Regions from separate parts of the Bacillus sp. MT94 genome, predicted to be linked through region 3. Evidence: riboswitches for the same ligand, from Rfam matches in the RefSeq annotation. Region 3 holds a riboswitch; each other region holds the start of a gene.
What was found. A riboswitch is a leader RNA that binds a small molecule or an ion and turns the genes downstream of it on or off. The one in region 3 is predicted to bind magnesium.

Region 1: another riboswitch for magnesium. It lies ahead of AC1Q51_RS21585 (P-type ATPase actuator domain-containing protein); the one in region 3 lies ahead of AC1Q51_RS03900 (FtsW/RodA/SpoVE family cell cycle protein).
Region 2: another riboswitch for magnesium. It lies ahead of mgtA (magnesium-translocating P-type ATPase); the one in region 3 lies ahead of AC1Q51_RS03900 (FtsW/RodA/SpoVE family cell cycle protein).

What each region holds. Positions count from the first base shown of each region.
Region 1 is NZ_JBXAEZ010000006.1:107,825-110,099, reverse strand. It holds gene AC1Q51_RS21590 (5'-3' exonuclease) at 1-340, opposite strand, end outside; gene AC1Q51_RS21585 (P-type ATPase actuator domain-containing protein) at 473-1,198, opposite strand; M-box (ykoK) riboswitch at 1,534-1,699, opposite strand; gene AC1Q51_RS21580 (DUF350 domain-containing protein) at 1,913-2,275, opposite strand, start outside.
Region 2 is NZ_JBXAEZ010000002.1:447,248-449,522, forward strand. It holds gene AC1Q51_RS07975 (hypothetical protein) at 1-303, opposite strand, end outside; M-box (ykoK) riboswitch at 472-639, shown strand; gene mgtA (magnesium-translocating P-type ATPase) at 975-2,275, shown strand, end outside.
Region 3 is NZ_JBXAEZ010000001.1:818,484-820,758, forward strand. It holds gene AC1Q51_RS03900 (FtsW/RodA/SpoVE family cell cycle protein) at 132-1,253, opposite strand; M-box (ykoK) riboswitch at 1,439-1,615, opposite strand; M-box (ykoK) riboswitch at 2,123-2,275, shown strand, end outside.

The sequences.
Region 1 (2,275 bases), on a different contig from region 3:
CCGCTTCGTAGCCTTTCATACCGATAACTGGAATGGATAATTTCGCAGTCATTTCTTGCACTAAATCAAATTGAGGAATTAATTCTTCTGGTGGCGCTGCACGATTTGCTTTATAATTCGAGAACGATTCTGTTCTAAATGTCGTACTTCCCATATCCCAGCATGTAACGATATGTGTTGGTTCAATCGCTTGCGTAGCTGTTAACAAGTGTTTCATATAACCATGAATCCCATTCGTAGGGGTTCCATCTTGTCGTTTCATAAATTGTCCGTAGACACTTGTTGCGTAAAAAGCACGAAATAATAGTGCCATACCATCAACTAATAATACTTTTTTCATAATTCCTCTCCTATTAAAAAAATAATAACCTCACGTTATCACGTAAGGTTATATAAATAGATTACCATTCTACGTTTTTGCTCAACTTTGTCTATTATACATTGTTTTTGTATATTTAGCACCATTAACACATTAAGACGTTCTACTACAACAAGTATGCAATATGCCTGAATACGTATTTTTTCCAGTAGAAACAACGACAGCCTTTGCACTTCCACTAACGATATGTGAACCTTTAAAACATACATTTTCAAGCTCAAGTGGATTATAATCTTTCATCCGTTTTAATGGAATAAATCGTTTACGTTCAAGGTGATAGCAGCTTTCAAACTTCTCTATACTCGCTTCGTTTCCCGTTAACACAGACTCATTCACTAATAAATCATCTGCATAAATAATACGTACATCAGCTGGCACAGCATCTCCAGCCGAAAGAAAAATCATATCTCCAGGTACAAGTTCTTGCACTGGTATCTCCATCATTTTCAGTTCACTATTTAGCCCTGTACTACTAGAACATTCTACTCTAGATACAGTAATCGTTTCACGTTGTAATTCATCACACACACGTTGTTTTGAAAAACCTGGAATCATGCCACCAAGCTTCATCATTACTTCTGCAAGAATTGCTCTTTTTGAAGTTAGTTCATTTCGGCCATATACTTGAATACGTTTTTGCGCCTCTTTCATTGATAGTCCGTCTCTTGTTGTTTTAAAATATGCAAATACAGATTTTACATCTCTTGTTGCAATTTCAATTAATAAATCTTTATTTTTTTGGAGCATTGTTTGTTCTTTTATTGATTTTTTATTTAGTTTATATGACGTGTTACCCACAGTTTTGTTTGCATATAACATATTATCGTCTCCTCCTTTACAACATAGGAAGAAACGCTTTGTTTCTCAATTTATCCACTTTACTGTGAAAGTGTCTAGCGCTTTATAAACGCTACATTGTGATAAATATAGAGGGAGGAACAAATCGTTTCCTGCCTACATCATATATTTTTGATTTGAAGTATATGGGTAACGGAACCGAGTCAGAATTTGACATGCTCCTCACCTCCTCGTTTAATTTTATAGTTTATACTATGAAATTACTCATAGCTTGGTAACAAAAAAGACCCCTACCCTTAAGAGAGTAGTGGCCATTACATACACAAATAAACGATTTCTAATATAATTAGAAATCTACGGACCTCTCCCTCGCCGAGTTTTAGCACTGTATAGCATAGGTACATTACCAGCTACGTTAAGAAAAACCTTAATTCGATCATTCCTGTTGACCCATTGGCGTCTCTCGACATTTTTGGGCAGTAGCATTTCTCTATACAGGAGCCTCACCTAACAGAGACTTATTTTCATTACATTGAAAATGTTACTCTTATTTAAAATAGATGTCAACCGTAGCCTACAATTTTTTCAAAAGGTATGGCAAACTAACGTATATAAAGTGAAACTTTAATCAGTGGGGGTTTTGTTCATCCCCCACTGATTATTAGCCCTCACCAATCGGGCTGCCCGGCAAATAGCGGGATAAAATTAAAAACTTTACGTTTAAACGTAAAGTTTTTAATAAGTTATACAACCAGCGATTACAATCCCAATTGAAAGCGATAAAAACATAAGAAAAAGACCGACTGCTTGATTATCTTCTTCGAGACTTTTGTTTATATTAAAGCGTGGTGTAAGCCACTCAGCTAAATAAAAGACGATAATTTGAGCCAAAATCCCAACTACTCCCCACGAAATCATATCAAGAAGTGAAATTGAATTAGCTGCTGTCGAATATAAAACAACAGCTAACCCAAGTAATCGTCCTCCAAGCACATAGCTTACCGCCTTATTTCCTTGAGCCATTAACTTAAATTCCTTTACTTTCGTTGTCACTTCCATCAAGAACAGACCTATACATAAAAGGCCGAGTGTTACTGC
Region 2 (2,275 bases), on a different contig from region 3:
ATTTTCACCTATATGGTTTATAGTCCAATGAATTGAAATTGGGCATCCTAACATGAGCATAGTGCCACATCCATGCAAAATAAGCCCCTCTTCATTTTCAATATCACAAATATATTCTTTATCTAAAGTTCGTAACAGAGCTAAAGCTGATTCACTTATTCCCCATTCCTCATCCATACCTGTTTGTGTAATAATCGTTCCATCCACATTTAAATAAATTTCCCCGTGAGAACATAAATCTTCCTGCTCATTAAACAACCACTTTTGATTCTCAATATTTATAATAAAATTTTGTGGTACCATTACAAATTCCCCTTTTATAAAAATATTTATTTTCCACATTATTTATAATTAATATCATGTATTTCATCCCATATATCTATTATAAATCCATTTAATATTTTAAAAACACAGATAAAAAAGATATTGACACTACGATTTTACAGTGCTAACATTCAACATGTAATTGAATATGGTCTCTGTTAGGTGAGGCTCCTGTATAGAGAAACGCTGCTGCCCAAAAATGTCGAGAGACGCCAATGGGTCAACAGGAAAGGTCGGAATGAAGGCCTTTTTTAACGTAGCTGGTTTCAGTACCTATGCTATACAGTGCTAAAACTCAACGAGGGAGAGGTGCATGTATTTTGTCATACACAAAAACTGTTTTTATTTATGTCTACTAGCAGTCTTTGTTGTGGACTCTTTTAACTGCGAATTCAGACCTTTACTCGTTTTGAGTAAAGGTCTTTTTACGTCTATATGCACCTTACTATGAAACAAACATAGCATATTCAGAAACTACTAAATTGTACGGAGGTGAGGAACAGTTGGCAATTGATGATTCGGCCCAGATACCCATACGTTTTACATTCATATTTCATCATGTAGGTAGGAAAGAAACTGTTCCTCACCATTTCAAATAGTTAGTTAGGTAACAGATTGTTTCCTCCTTCATGACAGAGGAGGAACTACCGATGTTTAATTTACAAAGACAAGAAACAAAGCATGCTTATGAGCAAGATAGCATGAAAACAAATAACGAATTATTAGTGGAGGTTGCAACACAAGATGTAATCTCTGCGTTAAAACTTCTAGAAACAACACAAGATGGATTATCTAAACAAGAAGTGGCTCGTAGACTTTCTTTATACGGTCCGAACGAAATAGCTCATAATAAAATGGCGCCGTGGTACATTCAATTTCTGCTGGCATTTAAAAATCCATTTATTTTCGTTTTATTAGCTCTTGGAGCACTTTCCTTTTTCACAGATGACATACAAGGAACAATTGTCGTATCTGCAATGGTACTACTTAGTGCAACGATTCGGTTTTCCCAAGAATTTCGTTCTCAAAAAGCTGCCGATAAGTTAAAGGCTATGGTTCGAACAACTGCGAGCGTATTTAGAATAAATGGATTTGTACATGAAACAAAAAATGTAACGAATTTAAATCGAAATTACACAACAGAAATTCCAATTGAAGAGCTTGTACCTGGCGATATTATTTCCCTTTCAGCTGGTGATATCGTTCCAGCTGATGTGCGTGTTGTATCCGCTAAAGATTTATTTGTTAATCAATCTTCTTTGACAGGGGAAGCACTTCCTATAGAAAAATACGAACACTGCTACCATACAGAAAATAAGCATATCTTACCGAAAAACATGAAAAAAAATTACAATCCACTCGATATGGAAAACCTTTGCTTCATGGGAACAAATATTGTAAGTGGTAGCGCAAAAGCTGTTGTCATCTCAACAAGTACCGATACGTATTTCGGCTCTTTAGCAAATAAGGTAATCGGAAAGCGTGTAGAAACAAGCTTTGATAAAGGTGTAAACAAAGTAAGCTGGCTCTTAATTACATTCATGCTTATTATGGCGCCTATCGTCCTTCTCATTAACGGATTCACAAAGGGAGATTGGCAAGAAGCTTTCTTCTTCGCTATTGCCGTTGCTGTTGGTCTTACACCTGAAATGTTACCAATGATTGTAACTGCTAATTTAGCTAAAGGTGCCGTTAACATGTCTAAACAAAAAGTAATTGTAAAACAGCTAAATTCTATTCAAAACTTAGGTGCTATGAACATTCTTTGTACAGATAAAACCGGAACTTTAACAGAAGATAAAGTTGTCCTTGTTCGTCACTTAGATTCTAGTGGAAATAAATGCAATCGTGTCTTGCAATTTGCCTATTTAAATAGTTTCTATCAAACTGGATTGAAAAACTTAATAGATAAAGCTGTTATTAAGCATACAGAGGAAAACAATACATTTGA
Region 3 (2,275 bases):
CTGTCTATTCTATGCTATAAAATATTTTAAATGTTCGTTTAAAATTAATAAATCTACAGTTTAATCAAATCATTATGAAAGCCTGCATAATCTCTCTAAATGTAACAAAAATGACTAAAGTACAATAGATTTTAAAAAGGAGAAAGTTTTATTTTATTGAAAATTGAGATATTAAGCAATATTCCTATTGCTATTAAATTCACCATTAAAGAACTTCCACCAAAACTTACAAATGGAAATGGAGTACCTGTAAGAGGAAATAGTCCCGTAATACCACCTAAATTTACAACTGATTGCATACCAATCATACATCCTATACCAATTGCTATAAAACTGCCGAATGGATCTACACATAATTGTGCAATTTTTAAGGAGCGAAGTACTATAGTCAAAACTCCAACCAATAGAATAAATACACCAATAAATCCTAGTTCTTCAGAAACTATTGCCATTATAAAATCAGTGTGTGGTTCTGGAAGATAACCTGTTTTTTGTATGCTATTTCCAAATCCACGACCAGTGATTCCTCCAGAGCCCATGGCAATAAAAGAGTTTACAAGCTGGTATCCATTTCCTTGCGCATCAAGAAAGGGATTGAAAATCGTGGTAATACGTGTCTTTTGAACTTCTGATAAACTATATTGAATCAAATAATATAAAATAGGTAACCATAAAATAGAACCGATGGTAGTTCTTTTGATTAGTAGATTTATATTTATTCCTGAACAAAGAAATATGCTAAAACCTATACCTAATATTAAAAGTGCAGATCCTAAATTTGGTTGTTTAAAGATAAGAAAAAAAATTGTAGCTAAAAAAAATAAAAGTTTTCCGATACCACTCCAGTTATTTTTAGCTTGTTCTTGTCGCAATGCAAAAAAACGGGCTGTTACAAGGATTGTTCCTAATTTAAGAAATTCAGCTGGCTGTATTCCAAAGATCCATGATTGAGCATTATTTACCACTTTTCCTTTCCATAAAACCATAATTAATAAAAAAATCCCCCCAACCATAATACAGATTGAGACTATTCGTTTTTTCCATATTTCATATGGGAGTAAAGCACAAATTATTAATCCTATTGTTCCTAAAAGTAGCTTTGTTAATTGAGAATCAACAAAATGTCTACTGTTATAACCGTAATGTTGGACAGCGACAATGGAGCTTGCACTATACATCATGATAATACCTAAAGTACATGTTATGAATAGAGGAAGGAGCAATAGATAATCGAGTTTTAATATTTTTTTCATTTTAATATCCTCCTGATTTAAAACAAAACATAATATTACATTTGCTAATGAATAGAATCTTGTTCTCGTCAATTACTAAATATGACTTTTGTTTAGGAAGATTCTATCGCTTATTCCCTGTTTTTTACGCAAAAATCCCTCTAGTATGTAACTAGAGGGATTCAAAATGGCATGAGTAAATAAGGCTTTTTTCCCTCTAGTAGAGCTTTGGCACTATACAACGTAAAGTAATGAAAATTCATTACTTAGCTATCTTAAGAAGAGCCTTAATCCGACAATTCCTGTTCTACCCATTGGCGTCTTTCGACATTTTTGGGCAATAGCCTGTGTTTGCATAGGAGCCTCACCTAACAGGTTAAGCAATATAAATTTTATGTGTTTGTTTCGTGTAGCAAGCATAAATATATTTTTTTTGCTTGTCAAGCAACCATATTGCTAATTTTATTTGTTTTATTGCTTTATAGTTCTTTGAGAAATGATATGAAAAAATGTCTGTAATCATTCTGTATAAGTACATATTTTTGACTTGTAGTGTATCGTTTGATTAAGTAGTTTAACCATATAAATTTGATAAACAGTAAAGAAGATTTTAATCATAAAAGAAGATTTTTTTGTGAATGTTCTTTTGATATACAGAATGACTAATTATTCATCTTTTGTTATAAAGTTGGAATTTGATTAAAAACAATAAGTTTCATATGTTTTATTACGTTTCTTCGAATTAAATCTATTTGAATTCTATGTTTTTTAAGGGGAATTTTAAATTTATAATAAAATATAATTTCATTTTCTATAAAAGATTTTTTTATGAATGAAATTGAAAGTCAGTTGACAAATATTAAATTCTGGTTTAAATTTTGAAGTAATTCAATAAACTTTGTTAGGTGAGGCTCCTGTATAGAGAAACGCTGCTGCCCAAAAATGTCGAGAGACGCCAATGGGTCAACAGGAACGGTCGGATTAAGGCCCTTCTTAATGTAGCTGGTTATAAAAACCTATGCTATACAGTGCTAAAACTCAAC